DNA from 2 places in the Gottfriedia sp. NPDC057991 genome. Region 2 is predicted to be linked to the other one. Evidence: a T-box and tRNA genes for the amino acid it is inferred to sense, from the RefSeq annotation. Region 2 holds a T-box; the other holds one or more tRNA genes.

Region 1 (10,799 bases), on a different contig from region 2:
TTTTTATACACATCTTCAACAGCTCTTTGAATGGTAGGATTCAATTCCGTATAAATATGGAGTCCTCCTGAAAGTACCTCGTTTGGTGTCAGATGATATTTATTAATCGCCTCATCAATAATAGCATCTACATAATACGGATATTTCCCTTGGTAATCTTTGCTTTTCTTATCTGCTAATACAATTGTTTGTGCCTTAGCCTTCTCTGCTTCACTTTGACTAATATAGCCTTCATTTTCCATTAATGCCAACACAGTATTTCTACGATTAATTGCTTTATCGAAATTTTTAAATGGCGACAGGTTAGAAGGAGCCTTAATGATCCCCGCTAACATCGCTGACTCGCTTATTGTTAACTGATTCGCATCTTTTCCAAAATACACTTGGGCTGCACGCTGAATTCCCCAAGCCCCTTCTCCGAAATAGATCTGATCCAAATAACGCTCTAAAATTTCATCTTTTGAGTATACTCGTTCAATCTTTTTAGTCAGAATCAGTTCTTTTAGCTTTCTTGTATAGGTACGCTCTTGTGTTAAAAAAGCATTTTTGGCTAACTGTTGCGTGATTGTACTTCCTCCTGCTACAACCTTTCCGCTTATTAAGTTTTTAAGTAGCGCCTTTGCAATCCCGAAATAGTTAATACCATTATGCTTGTAAAAGCGTTGATCTTCAGTTGCAATAACGGCATGTATCATACTTTTAGGAATTTGCTTTATGCTGACTCCCTCGATGTTCGATACTGAAATCTTGCTCGCGGCTTTTCCTTTTTGATCATAAATGATTGTTGGCTGTGGCGCAGGTTCTTCCAATTTACTTACATCACTTGTCCAAATCAAGATATTCAGAATGAAAAAACAGCATACAGCTAATGCTGCAGCTGTCGATAATATTTTGAAAAGGAAGCCTTTGGAAGATAAACGGGTCCATAGTTTCTTTGATAATTTTCTTTGCTGTCTTCTCTCTATTCTCCCCATACTGTTTTCCCCTTTAAATTAATGTAGCTGTTTCTCATTTATCTGTAAAAAATGCTTATCATTTGCTAAATGGTACATCCAATAATCTTCTTTATCCTATCCATCTCTTTGCTTTGTTAATTCATAGAGTGATAACATAAACAAAGAAGAGCTATCAACAACATTTACCCTTTACTGAATAAAAGCTTGTATTAAATATGATTTACTTTCTTTGATTCCTTCTTCTCATCAACAATATGTACATACCTTACTAAAGAGGAATCGATCAAACTATACCCTTTATCATTTTTCAGAATAAATTAATCATACTTCAACAATATACTAATCACTTCAATCCGAATCTCTTCAATGGTAACTTCTAATCCTTTAGTTACATTTTCCCATTTTATATAGGATTCACAAGTGTAACAAACATAAAGTGTTTTCAAGTATATATTCCTTTCTTTCGCTCCAGTCTTCACAAAAAAAAATACCCTCCTTCATCGGGGTATTTCACAGTATACTGCTATCTTCGTTTACATAACTTTTATTTAACTTCACTCACTAGCTATGTTTTTATTGTCTGATTTATGACAATTATACAAGGTGTTGTTAGATATTTCACTAACTAATAAATGGAAAAAACTAGAAACTACACATATCGTATTTCTTCTCAATTTGATGAAATGATGGAATTTCAAGATTAAATTACAGATAAAGGTGGTTTTAAGAGATGTGCTCGTGAAGTTATGTACAGTCTTTGTGCAATGAATAATATTCATACAAAGAATAATAGAAAACAAAGAAAAAGCCCAAACCCTTGATACACTTAGGTTTGAGCCTTCTCATTCGTATGATCCCAACTGGACTTGAACCAGCGACCCCTACCCTGTCAAGGTAGTGCTCTCCCAGCTGAGCTATGGAATCGTAATATATGTGGAGAAATCATTCTCTCTAATTAAGTCTATTATACTGTTTTGTCTAAAACTCTTCAACCTATATTTAACAAAAAATTTCGAATATAAGTCCACTAGTTTGTAATGTTCAATCTTAAAAAAAGCTCATCTATTCGATTTTGCTTCTATTTCGCTTATTGTATGCATTAAATCTTTCCATCTCATATCTTTGTCTCTTGGTATATTGCTTAATAGAATACTACCAAACACAATTGTTAAGAACAATAATAAAACACCCACACCAAATACAAACGTCTGAACTTTATAGTTTTTAACGATTTTAATCATTCTACTTTTCATAGGCGATCTCTCCAATAGTTAAATATTAATATCCAATATTCCTTAACCAAACGTGGTGAAGGTATACTCTCTTTATTATTAATATTTTCCTGTTTGCCTATTATGTAATCAAAAATTTTTAAATCGTTTACTATTGAGTATTTTGTTTCCTCTGTAAATGTGCAGCCACTGCTAATTTATACCTTAAATTCTTACTATTTCTACAAGATTATTTTAAACAAATTTACGGAATGGCTTTATTCTATGATCTATGTATCTAGAACTAACATCCACACTATAGCATATTTTTGTTAGCTCTTTTTCTTTACCTCTGTATATTCCGAGGTCATGCTTTTCTTCTGATTTTGTTCTATATTATTCTCCGCTGATTTTTTCTGTCTTTTTTTTCTTTTAGAATTTTTCTTCTTTTCTAATGTCTTCTCCTCTTTGTCATCTTGATCATCTTGTTCAGAATTCTTTTTAAATAACTCTTTTTGTTCAGCAAATACAGATACGATTGAACCACCAGCTTGAATCCAACTTCCACTATATTTTAATAGTAATGCTAATTCTTCGTATTCTTTCACTAATGGGTTTGTTTCAGTTTCTGAATCATATTGTTGGAGCACATCAAAAATGACCCCATCAGACAGATCACTAGGCTCGCCTTGTTGGCTAGAAATTGATTCATCCTGTAATTCAATTGGTTCGTAATCTGGTAATCTACCAAAAAGATATTCAATTTCATTCAATTTTTCTTCATTAGAAGATTCACTTACAAGTTCTGATATTTTTTCATTATGATTTTCAGGCAATCTTCCAGTATATTCCTGTACCTCATCAAAAATAATTCCATCAGATAGTTCACTAGCTTCAGACACTGGCGCACTGCCATGATATTCTTGAAGTACGTCAAATATGACTCCATCTGATAAATCGCTAGGTTGTTCTACTTGCCCGGTTTCTTCTAAATAGTCTTTTAAATCTTCTATTTCTAGCTCTACCACACCAGCTAATACTTGTAATGTATTTCCGATTGCCTGTAAAAAGTTCCCCATAAAACCTGTTACATCAAATTCATCATCACTAAATTCCTCTAAAGCTGCTAGTAATCCTCCAAAAGCTTGTTGGGCATTCCCAGTCATATTTAATTTTATTGCTCGATCTGCATCTTTTTCTCCTTCTTCTTTTTCTTCCTCTGCTTCTGCAGCTAATAAACTAAATAATACAGTGACATTACCTGAAGCTTGGATAATTTCACCTGCATCTTCAATTACACTAGGTTCTCCTAAAAAAGCTTCTATTATATTTCCGATCGCTTGAAAGGCATTTCCGCCAAAATCTAGATGAAAACTTAGTTCTTCCCACCCTTTTCGGTCTTCTCCTTTTAATCCTCTCATGGGTGTACTACTAATTGCTGAACTGATTGTTCCAATCGCATTCACCCATGACCCAATAACCTCCATAAGTTGGCTCATTATAAAACACCAATCCTTGATTAGTCATTTAGGATTAGTATATTCAACTATAACGTTTAAACGTTCCAAATAGGTAAATATAATTAAGCCCTAATTGATTTATCCAACTTTCTTCTTAAACAATTCAATTTTTGATTTTTCTCCTACAATAAAAATTAAATCTCCACTTTGAAAAACAACGTCTCCAATTTGCGATACCATTGGCTCACCGTCGCGGATGATTAGGACAACTGTAATGCCATATTTCATTGAAAAACTCATTTCTCTTAATGTTTTACCAACCAATTTTTCAGGAATGACCGTCTCAACTCCTGCAACATTCTTTGTAATTTCGATGTATTCAATTATTCCACTCATCGCTTCCATACGTGCCGCTTTATGCCCAGCTTCCTCTTCAGGGTAAATAACTAAATCCGCTCCAATACTTTCTAAAATCCCACCAACTTCACGGTTATTTGCTTTACAAATAATTCTTTTTACTTTTCTCTCTTTCAATCTTCTCGTAATTAAGATAGAAGCTAAAGAATCCGTTCCAATTGCTACAAATACTGCATCAAATTGACTTACATTTAAATCCTCTAGAATAGACTCTTCACGCAAATCGCCAATTACTGCATATTCTGTGTACTCTTCTAATTGATCTAATGTCTTTTTATCTTTATCACAAACAACAACTTCGTGACCTAATCGATCAAATTCTTTTACAATTCCTCGCCCAAAACGTCCAGCACCTATTACCAAATATTGCTTTGGCATAAAATCTCCTCCTTACCCAACTGCTAAGTCTTTTTCCACATATTTTAATTTTTGATTATTTACTCGAAGTACGAAATAAATTAGCGTGAAGATCCCAATTCTTCCGATAAACATTAATAAAATTAAGACTATTTTTGACACGCTATGAATATTTGTTGTAATTCCTAATGATAATCCGGTATTTGTAATGGCCGAAATGACTTCTAGTAAAATTAAATCTAACTGAAACGGTTCAAAAATCGAAATAAAAATTGTTGCGGATGTGATTAATATGATAAAGCTCATCGCAATAACAAATGCACGGTCAACTACTTCTTTCTTTACGCTTGTTCTAAAAATAATTGTATCTTCCTGTGACTTAATAACGGAAAACATCTTTGCAGCTAATACCGAAACGGTTGTTAAACGAATCCCACCTGCTGCACTCGATGAAGCTCCACCTATATACATCAACACTAAAAGTATTAAGATCGCGGGCAATGTTAGTTCTGCAATATCAAGCGGTGCATATCCACCATTTCGACTTGTGACCGATAAAAAAAATGAGTTTGTTAATTGATCCAAAAAATTTAAATGTTTAAACGCATGGCCACTTTCTAAAAGCCAAAAAACAATTGTTCCAAGAATCATAAACGAAAAATGTAGACGCATATTAATCCTTGTAAATAAGGATTTCTTCTTGTTGTATTTATAGATGTACTCCATAATAGTCGGATATCCTAATCCACCTATAAAAATTAACGCTGCTGTTACAATTAGAACTAAATTATTTTTTTGAAACGAAATTAGACTATTTCCAAATAAATCAAAGCCTGTATTTGTGAAGCTTGCAATAGAATGGAATGCAGTAACTAGTAAAGTTTCTTTTACTGAGTTATATTTCTCCCTAAATTGACTGTAAAAAAATAACCCACCTATAAATTGAAAAAATAATGAGGTGTATAAAACTGACAAACTTAATCTTCTAATTGACTTAATACTACTTTGATTTTGGTCCTTAGAAACCACTAGTAAATTTGAAATCGTCATCCGTATACCGAGCATCATAAAACCGTAACTAATAAAAACAACAATTCCAATTGCACCAATTTCCATTTGAATCATTAATAATATTTTTCCCCACACATTAAATGTCTCAACTAAGTTTACTGTTGTTAGCCCAGTCACACTAATGGCACTAGTTGAAACAAATAAACTGTCTATATAACTTATATTCGAAATTCGCGTAAATGGGAGATAGTATAAGAAAGAAAATAAAAATGTAATGATTATATAAGAAAAAAATATGTAATGGAGAGGATTTTTGGCTTTTTTCTTCTTTTTTTTCATAAGTAGCTCTTTTCTCCTTTTATTTGCTGGATAAAAGTTTATGGAATATTTTTCTAATCGCTATTATCTATTCTACCTATTTTTAGTTAAAAAACAAAAAAACTTTCAAACCATATGAAAGATTTGAAAGCCTTATGAAATAATTTTTAATTTAATTGGTAGATCTAAGCTGATGAAGAATTATCTGTTTTGACTTGTATTGATGAAACTTCTTTTTGCTGTTGATATAGGTACAAGAATACACTCACAATGACGATCGTACCGCCGATTAACTGAAATGATGATAACATTTCGTGAAGAAGGAAAACCGCTAAAATAGATGCACCAACTGGTTCCCCGAGTATACTCATTGAGATTGTCGTAGCATTTACGTAATTTAATAAATAGTTATTTATAATATGTGCTAATGAAGGAATAATGGCAGATGCAATAAATATGGTCCAATCTTTTGATTGGTAATCAAAGAAATTATCCATCGTTACGATATTATAGATTGTTAAAAATGCAGCTGAAAATGCGAATACCCAAAAACTATACACCCAATGAGATGTATTTTTTACAGTTGTTTGTCCAACCATTAAATAGAGTACTGCAGCAATTACACTTAGAAATGAAAGAATATCACCTTTAAATGCTGACATACTTAAGCCGATATCACCGAATCCTATTAGACATACACCAATAATCGCGATCATCATACATATTTTAGATTGCATAGACGTGCGCTCTTTAAATACAAAGAATCCAAGAATCATTGCAACTAATGGCTGAAGAGCTAATATGATCGTTGAGCTCGCCACTGAAGTGAAAACTAATGAACCATACCATAAAATAAAATGGACAGCTAACATTAATCCACCTAAAGCGAATGATTTATAATGTGATTTTTTTAAAGCTTTTAATTCATTTTTTCGCTTCAATACAAATGGTAGCATCCATATACATGTAAACCAGAGGCGATACATGCTTAAAACAGATGGAGAAGCATTTGTCCATTTAGCTAATATAGCTGAAGTTGAAATCGCAACAATGGACAAAATTAATAATGACATCATTGCATTAGGTTGTTTTTTACTCATGTTTCACCTCTTTTAGACTTATTTTGTAAGCGTTTAATACGTTTTACTTTTCTAAATTTTTCGTATGAAGTAACATCTAATTATATCATCCTAGGGAAAAGAAGAGGAGACATTTTATGATTCAAACAAATGGTACTAGAGAAGAACATACATTATATAGTGAGCACATCAAAAAAGAAATTACATTTACAATATACTATTCAAGCATGTACACTCCGTTAATAAAACATCACTTATTAATTGCCCAAGATGGACAAGATTATTTTAATTTAGGAAAAGTTCATCGAGTAATTGAAAAATTAACAAAAGAAGGTTCAATTCAACCTACAATCATTGTAGGAATACCATATTCTTCACCAGATGAGCGCTTTAAACTATACCACCCTTCTCAGCCTGGTCAAAAAAACTATATTCGTTTTTTAGCTGAAGAATTACTTCCATATTTAGATGATCATTTACCTTTACTTGGATTAGCCCATAGCAGAACACTAATCGGCGATTCATTAGGTGGTACTGTTTCATTACAAGCTGCATTTACATACCCTAATACATTTGGACAAGTCATTATGCAATCACCATTTGTGAACGATGATGTAATAGCATTTTTAAAAAATACAAAATTAAATTCAATTCTTTCTATTGTTCAAACTGTTGGGAAACAAGAAGATAATGTTTTCACACCAAGTAAGCAATGGGTTAATTTTGTCAAAGGTGGTTTACAGTTAAAAGAATATTTAGCAAACTTCCCTGTAGAATTACATTATGCAGAATACGAAGGGGACCATACTTGGACAAACTGGGAAAAGCAACTTGACGATGTATTAAAAATTAGTTTAGCAAAATAATTCGTGAAACTTAGCGATTTTCAAAAAATTTGGTATAATTAAAATTAGTTATTTTTCTTTCGTTAATTTTTTCAAATTAAAATATAAAGTATCGCAAACAGGAGGTAATTTTTATGAAATGTGGCGTTGTTTTTTTTCCATCTAATTTCGTTCAAGAAAAGGCTAATGAGTATAGAAAACGTTTTGATCCAGCCTATACGTTAATCTCTCCTCATGTTACATTAAGAAGTGGATTCGAATTAAGTGAAGATCAACTTCCAAATATTATTTCACAATTAAATGAAATTGCGAGTCAAATTGAACCATTTGAATTGGAAATTAATAAAGTAAGTTCTTTTGCACCAGTTAATAATGTCATCTATTTAAAAGTTACACCTGTTGAAGCATTAAAAGAGCTTCATGAAAAAATGCACACTGGCGCTTTCCCAGAAATTAAAGATTATGCATTCGTACCGCATATTACAATCGGTCAGCAATTACAAGATGCTGAATTTGCTGATATTCTAGGCCAGTTACGTATGATTCAATTTAGTTACAATGAAGTAGTAGATAACTTTAAATTAGTTTACCAATTAGAAAACGGTGCTTGGGAAGTGTATGAAACATTTAAATTAGGAGCAAAAAAATGAGCATTCGCACAATAGTCGCAGCAACAGACGCAAGTATACAAGACGCTCTTAAAGTACGAGTAGAAGTTTTTGTAGAGGAACAGCAAATTTCAAGAGAATTAGAGTTTGATGGCCTTGACAAAGAATGTATACATTTTGTTTCATACGATGGAGAACAACCGATTGCTGCAGGTCGACTTAGATTAATCGAATCGACTGGAAAAGTTCAGCGAATTTGCGTTTTAAGTAACTATCGAGGTAAAAAAATTGGGAATGAAATTATGTACTTAATTCATAAAACTGCAAAGGAAAAAGGCTTAAATCAATTAGTCCTACACGCACAAGAATCTGCCATTCCTTTTTATGAAAAATTAGGATATGAAATCTCTTCCGAAATATTTTTTGAAGCTGGAATTCCACATGCCGAAATGAAACTAAAATTAAATTAAACATACTTAGAACTATGATTCAATTGAATCATAGTTTTTTTATGGGAATTTACAAAACTATACTCTAGGCTATATGTCAAACAACGGTCTTACTAATGTATTTAGTACTATACAGATGAAAAGATACTTTTTTCCCATTAAAATTCACTTTTCGTACACAAATCTTTTTGGTAACATAGATGAGTCTGCTTTAATTTTAAGGGGGAAAATAATGAAAATTGCAAACTATCAAAATCAATCAATCTATTTACCAGAATTCCCTCGATCAAGATATGAGGAAATATATCAAGCCAGTATTCGTGGGGAAGTTAAATGTGTTAATTGTCATCAAACATTAAGTTTCACTTTAACTATTTATGATATTCCTCATTTTTATCATATGAACAAAGAGCAAAATCTACCATGTATAAATCATACCGTGGAGTTGGAGCAAGAAATTATTGCTAGATTTGAAAATAATAATTCTACTACCGAAAATACTAACGAGCGTATTATTAAACTACCTACTAAGCGTTCAATCTCAAATACAGCTACAATCGAAAAAATAGATGAAAATCAATTTATTAATAGACTACCTTTTTACAATATTTCACCATATAAAAAAATTGAACAAAAAACGGATGAATTTGTGATCAATCAAATTTCATTAGATTCACAACAATGGAATGCTGTTACTCATATCGGTTCACCATTACTTGTACTTGCTGGAGCCGGAAGTGGTAAAACACGAGTTATTACAACACGAGCAATGCACTTAATGAATAGTGGTATACTCCCGCATGAAATGATGCTCGTAACATTCACCTCAAAAGCATCTGCAGAAATGAAAGAACGAATGAAAGGTCTAGGTTACCCTATTCAACAGATGGAAATTGGTACCTTTCATAGTATTTTCTATAAAATGCTTTTACGTTTTGATCGTGCTAAATGGGATTCAAGTCGATTAATTAAATCAGATTTTCAAAAGGAGATCATGTTAAAGCAAATTGGTCGACGACTTGAAATTGATGAAAAGTCATTTGCATACGATCAAGCGATTCAACAAATCGGCTTATGGAAGAACTCTTGTGTTTATCCACATGAGATTAGATCAAAGGATGCTTGGGAAGAACAGGTCGCTTCACTTTATGAAGGCTATGAATCATTAAAAAAGCAAAACGGGCAATTTGATTTTGACGATATGTTACTCGGTTGCTTTGAAATGTTAAATGAAAATAATGAATTACTTTTACATTATCAAAATCGATTTAAATGTTTATTAGTGGATGAGTTTCAAGATATTAATAAAATCCAATTCAATATTCTAAAAATCCTTTTTCAACATACAGAAAATATTACAGCTGTTGGTGATGATGACCAGTCAATTTATGCGTTTAGAGGAAGTGATCCAAAGTTTATCTTAGACTTTAAAGAGCATTTCCAAGGATCTAAAATTTATCATTTAAGTGAAAATTATCGTTCCACCCACGGGATTGTATCATTGGCAAACGAAGTCATTAAACCTAATAAAAACCGTTTTGTCAAATCAATGCATGCTCAATATGACTACGATCAAGTACCTTCTTTCTTCTTTCCATACGATGAAGAAGAAGAAGCAACGATGATTATTAATGATATGAAAGAAAAAATTAATAACGGTGCAAATCCAGGACAATTTGCAATTTTGTATCGCACTAATACTGCATCTAGGGCTGTTTTTGAGCGATTAATTGGAACAAGCTTACCATTTACTATCGATCAAGATGGTGACTCATTTTATGATCGACCGATTATTCGAAAAATGATCTCTTTCCTACTATTAATAGGAGATGAGGACCACCAAGCAGCATTGAAAGAAATATTACCTGTCTTTTTCCTAAAACAACAAGCATTTCAAGATGCAAAAATGAATAGTGTTATGCAAAATCTATCTTTCTTAGAAGCATTCACCACTATTAAAAGTGCAGCACCATTTCAAATTAAAAAAATTGAGAACCTGATAAAGATTTTACGTTATTTAAAAATCGCATCTCCACTAGAAGCAATTGAGCGAATTGAAGAAAGTCCAGCATTTATGGACTATATTAA
Region 2 (10,799 bases):
AAGAACAATTCCAGTTCTTTCATCAACCAACTTCGGAACAGGAAACAAGTGAACAAGATAATCTTTATGGCAGTGATTGGATTCAATCCCTTGAAGAAAATGATGAACAAGAAGAACAAGACACATATCCTGGGCAACCTACTTACTTAGAGGTTTTTCAGCCTGAAGAAGTAGTTGATGATCGAGTCGAAGCAGTTGAAAATGAAGTGGAACATTACTATGAGTTAGAAGAAAGTAATGAACAAAGTTTTGAAGAGGAACACCAAGTAGAAGAACAATTTAATGTTGAAATTATGGCTCAGTCAGAGCAATCAGAACAGTTTGAAGAACAATCAGAAGCTCAAGAGGAAGAAGAATATGAAGAAGTATTTAGGGGCTTTAATATATCAGCTGAAGCAATGGAACCACAAGCAATGGAACCACAAGCAATGGAACCACAAGCAATGGAACCACAAGCAGTGGAGCCGCAAGCAATGGAACCACAAGCCGTTGATCAAACCCCGAGCTTCTTAATGAATAATAATGATGCAGAAGCTAGTCAAAGTGAAAATGATGCACAGGTATCTAACAATGTAAATAATCCGTATAATGAACGACCTAGTTTCTTGAATAATGATTTTAATGTACACAGTTATTTAAACAATTCTTTAAATAGTAGACCTAGCTTCTTAGATAATGATTTTAGCACTTTGCAAAATGCTAATAACGAAAGCAATGCACAAAAAGAAATTGAAAAATATGAAGAACTATATAATCGAACTTTAGAGCAAAACTATCAACCATATGTTAACCAACAATTTCAGCAAGCACCATTTGCATCTAATCAAAATCAGCAACAATTCTATCAAAATCCATTCCCTCAAGTAAATCAAGAAAATTCTTTTGCGAATCCAAATGATGTTCGTCAAACACCACCTTATTATGCGGATTATTATCAAGCTCAAGTAGAGCATCAAGTAGCACCACCTGAATTACCAAAAGTAGAAATAAAAGCTGAACCAGTTGTAAACAAGGAAGTAAAAGAAGAAGTAAGCGAAGCAAGAAGTGTTAAAAGTGACAATCTACTTTCAAGTTTGTTTACTGGCGAAGGAAGAGAAGATTCTTATACTAAATTAAAATTATATTTAGCTCAAAATGGAGATACAATTGAATCCGTAGCTAAAAAATATAACCTTCAAACTCAACAGTTAAATCGTGTTAATAACTTGAATGATGAATTTTTATCAGAAGGGCAAATCATTTATATTCCTGTAACTGCTATAAAACAATAACAATATGGTGAGAGCTTTGTATTAGTTAAGACACTTGTCTACTAATACAAGGCTTTTACGCATTTAGAAAGTGAGAGTGACGCATCTTGTATAGAAAACCTAAAGATGAAATAAGCGTCATTTTAGCACAGTATCATATTGTCCCAAATTATTTTGAAACGGTTGGTAAAGTAGTTAAGATCTATACGAATCAAGGTGTATTTGCACTAAAAGAGGCAAATGTAAATCGAGTTTATAGAAATAATTTAATTGATAATGTTCGTTCTTTACAAGATAAAGGCTTTCGAAATGTTGTACCAATTTATCATACCCAAAGCGGAGATTATATTGTTGAATTTAATACGAAGCATTATTATTTAATGCCATGGATTGAAAGTGTTGATGAAAAGTCAGATGAGAATTTACATTTTCAACGAATGTTTACTTCACTAGGTAAGATGCACAACAGTACACAAAAAGAGAAAAAGGTAGATAAAGATCAATTACAAATCCATTATGATACGTTAACAAAAAGATGGAGTAAAGATAAAGATGTATTGGAAAATTTCATTGAAGCTGCTGAAGGCAATTGGTATATGTCACCTTATGAACTAAGTTATTGTACGTATTTTCATAAAATATTAAGTGCACATCAATTTGCTAAGGGGCAGTTAGATGAATGGTTTAAAAAAATGAAGGAAACTGAAAATACTAGAGTTGTCATGAACCATGGAAATTTATCTATTTCGCACTTTCTTGTAAATAAAAGAGGTGAAGGCGTCTTTATCAATCTAGAAAATGCACAAGAAACTACACCAATTCAAGACTTAGCTAACTATTATAAGAATTCTTTTAAAACCTATCCTATTCAGCAATCTGATCGTAATAATTGGCTTAATATGTATGAGAAGAATTTTTCATTAAGAGAAGAGGAAAGAATGTTATTTTTAAGCTATATGGCATATCCAACTCAGTTTGCTTCAAAAATTTCCAAATATTTAAAGCGATCAGAGGTTAATAATGAAAAAGATAATGTAAGAGATTTATTAAATGCATATTGGCATATGATTAATATTGAATATTTTGTCTCTAAAATTCAAGAGGATATTGAAGCAGCGAAATCTATAGATGATTTATGAATTCAGACTGCATAGTTTAGAAAAAATAAAAACATCTATCCAAAAAATGTATCACCGCATTAATGTTAGCAACAACTAATGGTGTTGGAGAGTACATGGATAGATGTTTTTTTATATTTATTATTTTACATGACGTTTAATAGCATTTACTACACTTTTACGTACAAAATCCTTGTCCGTAATATGATCCTTTGAAAAAGAGATTCGAACATTATTTTCATCAGTACCAAATAACTTAGAAAACTTACTTGTTGTTTCTTTTTGTTTTTGATTAAGTTGAAGAATTATGTCAACTGTTTTGTCAAAGCTTAAATAGTTAACTTCAACCTCCTCTAATTTTCCACGGAATTCGCCATTCATTGGATAAAATTCAAATTCTTGAATAATTTTTCCATATTTCTTTTTGTTTTCACTATCTCTTAATACAAATCCTTCTTCTTGAAGTGCTTGGATTACTGTTTTTAAGCCAACTGAAGGAACTACTTGAACTCCATCAGCATCATATTGGTCAACAGCTTTTTCTATTTCTAAATGAGTTTTAATCCAAATATGGGATTTGTGAAGTGATACTGGTGTATTTTCAGATAAGGTGAAAAAGAAAGGAATAACAACTTCTTCATTTGCATTTATTATACGATCAACTGATACGATAAATTTTTGTAAAGTACCATTCTTATTAATAATCTTATCATTTGATTCAACTTGATATTCAGTCATTACATGTAAAAAGACGGAATCTAGCTCTTGTTTAACTCGTCCACCTTTTATATATAATTCACCTTTTACTCGTTCACCAGCTTGATATTCTGTTTTTTCAAGCTTTGTATCGATTCTCGTTCCACCGATTCCGAGAACACGAGCTAATGTATTTTTAAATAAACCCATGAATATCCCCCTAAAAATTATATCTACATACTATATAATTATCGCATAATTAAATAAGTTCTAGTATACCAGAATGTTAAATAATCATTACAATTATTTTTCGTATTTTTTTTATGTATTAAAAAATATGGTACTATATTGACACATATTGAATAATCTAGAAAGAAATAAGAAATACTGTTGACTAAGCTTAAGTAAATTTTGTAGACTATTACATATATTCATAATGAAATGCTTTGATAGGGAAGAGTACAACGAACTAGTTCTTCAGAGAGGAAACCATTTGGTGGGAGGTTTCTAGAAAATAGAGTTGGAATGTCGCCCTTGAGCAGTGACTTCGAAAGCTTTTTGTGATTAGAAGTTACCGGATGATCCGTTATCTTTTTTAAGTGTGTCAGTTAAACACTAGTTTTTTCTGACAAAAAAAGGTGGTACCGCGAATTCAACTCCATTCGTCCTTTTCAAGGATGAGTGGAGTTTTTTTATTTTTCAATAATTATTAGAGGAGATGAATCCGAATGGAAACTACAAAAAAATCATTACCAACAAAATATGATCCAAATTTAGTTGAAAAAGATCGTTACCAATTTTGGTTAGATGGGAAATTCTTTGAAGCACAAGTGGAATCAGAAAAGCCGAAATATACAATCGTAATCCCTCCACCAAACGTAACTGGAAAATTACACTTAGGTCATGCTTGGGATACAACATTACAAGATATTTTAACTCGTACTAAACGTATGCAAGGTTATGACGTACTTTACTTACCTGGTATGGACCACGCTGGTATTGCTACACAAGCAAAGGTTGAAGCGAAATTACGTGAAGAAGGCTTATCAAGATATGATTTAGGACGCGAAAAATTCCTAGAAAAAGCTTGGGAGTGGAAAGAAGAATATGCTTCCCACATTCGTTCTCAATGGGAAAAAATCGGTTTAGGTTTAGATTACTCTCGTGAACGCTTCACATTAGATGAAGGTCTATCTGATGCAGTAAAAGAAGTATTCGTTAAGCTATTCAACAAAGGATTAATCTATCGTGGTGAATATATCATCAACTGGGATCCAGCAACAAAAACAGCTTTATCTGATATCGAAGTTATTTACAAGGATGTTCAAGGTGCATTCTACCATATGCAATATCCGTTAACAGACGGAACTGGAAAAATTCAAATTGCAACTACTCGTCCTGAAACAATGCTTGGGGATACTGCAATTGCGGTTCATCCAGAGGACGAAAGATATAAATCAATGGTTGGTAAAACAGTTACACTTCCTATCGTTAATCGTGAAATTCCAATTATTGCTGACGATTATGTTGATATGGAATTTGGTACTGGAGTTGTAAAAATTACTCCTGCTCATGATCCTAATGATTTTGAAGTTGGAAACCGTCATGACTTACCTCGCATTCTTGTAATGAATGAAGATGGTACGATGAATGAAAAAGCAGGAAAATACAATGGTATGGATCGCTTTGAATGCCGTAAACAAATCGTTAAAGATTTACAAGAGATGGGTGTTCTTGTTGAAATCGAAGAGCATATGCATTCTGTAGGTCATAGTGAACGTAGCGGAGCGGTTGTTGAGCCATATTTATCTACTCAATGGTTTGTTAAAATGCAACCACTAGCTGATGCTGCAGTAGCATTACAAAATTCTGATGATAACGTAAAATTTGTACCGGATCGTTTTGAAAAAACTTACTTACGCTGGATGGAAAATATTCGTGACTGGTGTATTTCGCGCCAATTATGGTGGGGACATCGTATTCCGGCTTGGTACCATAAAGAAACTGGTGAGATTTATGTAAATCAAGAGCCACCAGCTGATATTGAAAATTGGAATCAAGATAACGACGTTTTAGATACTTGGTTCAGTTCAGCATTATGGCCATTCTCAACTTTAGGTTGGCCAAATGAAGAAAGTAAGGATTTCCAAGCTTATTTCCCAACTAATGTATTAGTAACTGGTTATGATATCATTTTCTTCTGGGTATCAAGAATGATTTTCCAAGGTATTGAATTTACAGGTAAACGTCCATTTAACGATGTATTAATTCATGGCTTAGTACGTGACGAGCAAGGACGTAAAATGAGTAAATCACTTGGTAACGGTGTTGACCCAATGGATGTTATTGAGAAATATGGAGCAGATTCATTACGTTACTTCTTAACAACAGGAAGCTCACCAGGCCAAGATTTACGTTTCAGTATTGAGAAAGTTGAAGCGACTTGGAACTTTGTAAACAAAATTTGGAATGCTTCTCGTTTTGCTTTAATGAATATGGAAGGCTTCACATATGAAAATATCGATTTAACGAAAGAAAAATCTGTTGCTGATGAATGGATTTTAACTCGCTTAAATGAAACAATTGAAAGTGTAACAGCTTTAATCAATCGTTATGAATTTGGTGAAGTTGGCCGTGTACTTTATAACTTCATTTGGGACGATGTTTGTGACTGGTATATTGAAATGGCAAAGATTCCTTTATACGGTGACAATGAAGATGCAAAAAATATGACTCGTTCAGTTCTAGCACACGTATTAGAAAGTACAATGAAGCTTTTACATCCATTTATGCCTTTCGTTACTGAAGAAATTTGGCAATCACTACCTCACCAAGGGGAATCTATTACAGTTTCTGCTTGGCCAACAGTTAGAGAGGAATTAACAAATAAAGAAGCTTCTGAAACGATGAAAATATTAGTTGAGTTAATTCGTTCAGTTCGTAATATTCGTGCAGAAGTAAACACGCCAATGAGCAAAAAAGTTCAACTAATGATCTCTGCAAAGGATGAAACGATTGCAGCTGCATTAGAAGAAAACCGTTCTTATATTGAGCGCTTCTGTAATCCAGAAGAATTAACAATTTCTACTAACTTAACTGCACCTGAAAAATCGATGTCTGCAGTAATTAGTGGGGCTGAGCTTTATCTTCCTCTAGAAGGTTTAATTAATCTTGAAGAAGAGAAAAAACGTTTAGAGAAAGAATTAGAAAAATGGACTAGTGAAGTTGAACGAGTTCAAAAGAAATTAAGTAACCAAGGATTTGTAGCGAAAGCTCCTGCAGCAGTTATTGAAGAAGAGCGTCGTAAAGAAAAAGATTATCTTGAAAAACAAGAATCTGTAAGAGTTCGAATTGCAGAACTAAGTAAATAAGTAGTTTAAGCAGTCAATCTATTGACTGTAATATAAGTTAGTAAAATAAAAACGGCGAATTGAGTTAATGATTCGTCGTTTTTTACTATAAAGGTAGGGTTAAGATGGTTAATACATATGAGGAAGCTCTGAAATGGATGTATAACAGAACAAAATTTGGCATTGTACCTGGATTACAAAGAATGGAAGAAATGCTTGCTAGACTAGGAAATCCCCAGTTCAGTGTCAAAACAATTCATGTCGCAGGCACGAATGGGAAAGGCTCTACAATTACTTTTCTTCAAAGTATTTTATTAGATGCAGGGTATACTGTAGGAACTTTTACATCACCATATATATTAGATTATCGTGAACAAATCATGTTCTGCGGTGAAATGATTAGTGAACAAGAGTTTATTCAACTAGTAAACTGTATGATTCCAGTTGTTGAAGAAGTTGAACAGTTGCCTTGTGGTGCTCCAACTGAATTTGAAATCATTACAACAATGGCTTTTTACTATTTCGGTAAAATAAAAGAACATGACATATTTTTAGTAGAAGCTGGTTTAGGTGGGTTAGAGGATTGCACAAATGTGATGACACCTTTAATTAGTATTATTACGAGTATTGGCCATGATCATCAACAAATTCTTGGTGAAACAATAGAAGAAATCACTATTCATAAGGCAGGAATTATAAAAAAGGGAATTCCAATTGTGACAGCAGAATTGAAAGATAAAGCTTTAACAATTATTCAAAATACTGCATTCAAAAATGAAGCTGATTATTTTGAATATGGCAAACATTTTTTTGCTTCTCCTTTGAAAGATTCACTTAATGAAAAATTTAATTACCAAGGCATTGACAGGTTAATTGAAAATATTGAGTTATCAATGCTTGGACACCATCAAATTAGGAATGCTTCTTGCGCGATTTGTGTTGTTCAATTATTACAAAATAAATATGGAATGAAATTTAGTGAAGACAATATCAAAAGGGGATTAAAAATAGCTCATAAAGCAGGTAGATTAGAACAAATAGCCTCTAATCCTGTCATTTATATTGATGGCGCACATAATGTTGAAGGAATTAAAAGTTTAGTGGAGACGATGAATAACCATTTTTATGATAAGGAAATAAAAATTCTGTTCTCGGCCTTAAAAGATAAAAAAGTAGAAGATATGTTAAAAGAATTACGAGAAATAACAAATAATATTGTAATGACAACTTTTGATTTTCCTAGAGCGATGAATAAAGACGAATTAATTTCGAATGCTAATACACTTGATATAAAATATGAAAGTGATTTATCTATTGCATTAGAAAAGAATATAAATGATAGCCAGGAAAACGAGATATTGTTAATAACCGGTTCTTTATATTTTATTTCAGTAGTAAGAAGATATTTGCTAAAAAAATTCGCTTAGAATTGTAAAGGAGGCGCCCCATATTCTTGATTAGTAAGCATAGTAATTGGTTGATTAGGATCGCATGGATTGTTCTAATGCCTGTCATATTTTATTATGCTAATATGGTTAGCCCTCTTAGACAGATAGATCGTTCAAATTTTTTGATTATAATTGTATTATTTCTAATTGTAGCAAATATGCCGATTAAAATTAATGATGCTACACTTTCTTTTATTTTCGGAATCTCAATATTAGTTTTTTTATCGTATGGTTTAGTTGCAGAACTTTTAATTAGTCAATTAGCCTATACAATTCTGTATATAAGATTGAGTATTACAAAAAAAACTCTCTTCCGAATGCCGCTTAATTCGATGATGTTTGCACTTTGTTCTATTAGTAGTGCGCTACTTTATTATTTAGTTGGGGGAAAGATGAACCTACTGGGACTAAGGAAATATTGAATAACTTAATTCCAATCCTCATTTACACACTTGCTTCTTTTTGGATTAATCAAATCGTTATTTATTTTATTACAATTTACTTGTATAAAAGAGAAATGAAATTGATTAATAGGGAATTTAAGTGGGATTTGTTTATTTATCTATTAATGTATCCAATCGGAATAAGTCTTTATTTAATGTTAGAGACAAAAGGATATATTACGATCATTTACATAACAATTTACTATATTATTTTAATGATTATTTTAAACTCTTTATCCTCTGCTTTAAATATGAACAAATATTTAAAGAAAGCGATGAAAATAAGTCGAAAAACTGTCTCAAAGAATGGAAGAAGAGAAAGTAATCGATGAATTTTTTGAACAATTAACTACTTTAATTCCAGTTTCATATGGAAATTTATTTATAGTTGAAGATAAATCGCTTAAATTAAAAAGATATTTTCAAAATAAATGTGATGAAAAAATATTTAGTTGTCCTTACTTTGATACGCTTGAAGGCTCAATATCTGAAAAAGTATTTTTTGAAAAAAGAAGATTTAGTTTTAACAGACGATCGCAATGGCACACAAATGATCATTTGAAATTTTTAGAAGCAGAAAGTTTATTATCAATCCCGGTTATAAAAAATCAAGAAGTAGTTGGTGTACTCATAATTGCATCAGAACAAAAAAGTGCTTATAAGAAATACCAAGTAGTGCTGATCGAAATACTTGCTTTATATCTCGCAATTGCGATTGAAAATGCAAGGTTTTACTTACAAACAAAAATCAGAAGTGAAACTGATTCTTTAACCGGCTTAAATAATTTTGAATATCTCGAATCTAAAATTAAAGATGAATTTGAACGTTTGAAAACATTCAAGATAAAGTCAATTTCATTACTTCTACTTGATTTAGATTATTTTAAAAGAGTGAATGACAGGTACGGTCATCAAGCAGGTAATGAAGTATTATTTGAAGTTGCTAGACGGATTAAAATGGTAGTGAATCAATGTGGTTTAGTTGCTCGTTTTGGTGGAGAAGAATTCTCAGTTCTACTTGTAAATCATAGTGAAAGAGAAACATATGATTTAGCAGAAGAAATTAGAAAATCGCTTGAAATTATTCCATTTTACATAACAAATCATATGACTAACGAAGATCAAAAGATTAAATTAACAATAACAGCAAGTATAGGTGCAGCAGTTGCACCATTTGTGGCGAGTGAATCGTCAGACTTAATTCGATGTGCAGACAGAGCTATGTATTCAAAAGCAAAAAATGCTGGTAGAAATAAAGTGGCAATGTATAGCAAATAACCACCATGAATCCTACGGTGGTTTTTTTGTGTAGAGAAGAAACGGGCAAGTTTTTGTAATTTTTTGTTGCACGATACCTGTTTGTCCTCGACAAATGTCGGCGTGTTTTTCTGGAATTATATGTTAGTATTTTTTTACGTTTTAAAATAAAGTAGTAGGAGGATTCATATGGACAAGTCCTCAAAGATATCAATAAAAATTAATGGCGAGGAAAAAGCGTTTGAAGAAGGTGCCGTGACATCTCAAGATCAGGTAGAGAAGGACTGGGAATTTGGTTGGGTTTTACCAACTCCTGATGGGTTAGGTAAAAAAGTAATCGTTTTAGATGATGTTAAAAAGAAGAAAAAGATTAAGCCAGAGCAAAAGGTAAAAGTGAAAAAGAAGATTTCTTTTTTCACAAAGAAGTCACCTTCGAAAAGTATTATTATTTCGATCATAGGTGCAAGTTTAATAGGACTATGTTTTGGTTTTGTATTTTTAGGGATATTTAAACAATCAAAGCCAGATGCACTTACCCCAACTAAAAATAGTGTATCGGTTTCTAATGCAGCAACGTCTCAAGTACAAATGAAGATTCCAGCAGTGAAGTTTGATTTGGCACAAGTTGGAATGTATAAAAGTATGGAATCAGCGAAGAAAAATGAAAAAGAATTATCTACAAATGGCTTAACCCCTGTCATTTATGAAAAAAATGATAAGTTTTTTGTCGTTATTGCTTTGAGTGGGAAAGATAGCACGTTTTTAGCTGATGAAGTTAAGAAAAAATTAAAAAGTACTTATTTAAAAGAAGAAACAGTTGGTGGGCAAGTTTACAAAGGCCCAAAACAATCAGTAGAAATGTATAAAGCTGAAGTGGAAACATTTAATTTTATGTTATCGTATTTAACAGAAAAAAACTTTAATAATGAGAAACAGCTTGAACAAATAAGCTCAACGATGTTAATTTTGAGTAATCAAAAAGATTATATTAAAAATAAGCAATTGCTAAGTGGACTTAAGCATTTACAAAACATCGAAAAAGTTATGTCCTCAAGTAGTAAGCAAAATCTAAATAAAGTAACCCTATCAGTCCAAGATGATTTGTTATCCTTATTTAAAATATTAAAAGAACAAAAAAATACACTGACAAATTAATTTTTGTTAGTGTATTTTTAATTTGTTGAAATTTAAAACGGACAATAGGGAAAACGTGCATTAAGTGAACATTTATTAATAA

What was found. The T-box of region 2 lies ahead of ACFVR2_RS00465 (valine--tRNA ligase). A T-box ahead of a tRNA ligase gene usually reads a tRNA of that ligase, here a tRNA-Val.
Region 1: it encodes a tRNA-Val, which carries the amino acid that the T-box ahead of ACFVR2_RS00465 (valine--tRNA ligase) is inferred to sense. The anticodon was not compared.

The regions. Positions count from the first base shown of each region.
Region 1 is NZ_JBHVQN010000002.1:139,030-149,828, reverse strand. It holds gene ACFVR2_RS08495 (transglycosylase domain-containing protein) at 1-974, opposite strand, end outside; gene ACFVR2_RS08490 (hypothetical protein) at 1,274-1,435, opposite strand; tRNA gene ACFVR2_RS08485 (tRNA-Val) at 1,808-1,880, opposite strand; gene ACFVR2_RS08480 (hypothetical protein) at 2,015-2,209, opposite strand; gene ACFVR2_RS08475 (DUF6944 family repetitive protein) at 2,500-3,666, opposite strand; gene ACFVR2_RS08470 (potassium channel family protein) at 3,766-4,422, opposite strand; gene ACFVR2_RS08465 (TrkH family potassium uptake protein) at 4,435-5,751, opposite strand; gene ACFVR2_RS08460 (DMT family transporter) at 5,916-6,830, opposite strand; gene ACFVR2_RS08455 (alpha/beta hydrolase) at 6,947-7,675, shown strand; gene ACFVR2_RS08450 (YjcG family protein) at 7,789-8,304, shown strand; gene ACFVR2_RS08445 (GNAT family N-acetyltransferase) at 8,301-8,732, shown strand; gene ACFVR2_RS08440 (ATP-dependent helicase) at 8,944-10,799, shown strand, end outside.
Region 2 is NZ_JBHVQN010000001.1:94,138-104,936, forward strand. It holds gene ACFVR2_RS00450 (LysM peptidoglycan-binding domain-containing protein) at 1-1,271, shown strand, start outside; gene ysxE (spore coat protein YsxE) at 1,358-2,389, shown strand; gene ACFVR2_RS00460 (sporulation protein) at 2,510-3,274, opposite strand; T-box leader at 3,502-3,737, shown strand; gene ACFVR2_RS00465 (valine--tRNA ligase) at 3,793-6,435, shown strand; gene ACFVR2_RS00470 (bifunctional folylpolyglutamate synthase/dihydrofolate synthase) at 6,540-7,841, shown strand; gene ACFVR2_RS00475 (hypothetical protein) at 7,868-8,284, shown strand; gene ACFVR2_RS00480 (hypothetical protein) at 8,281-8,637, shown strand; gene ACFVR2_RS00485 (sensor domain-containing diguanylate cyclase) at 8,612-9,583, shown strand; gene ACFVR2_RS00490 (hypothetical protein) at 9,752-10,717, shown strand.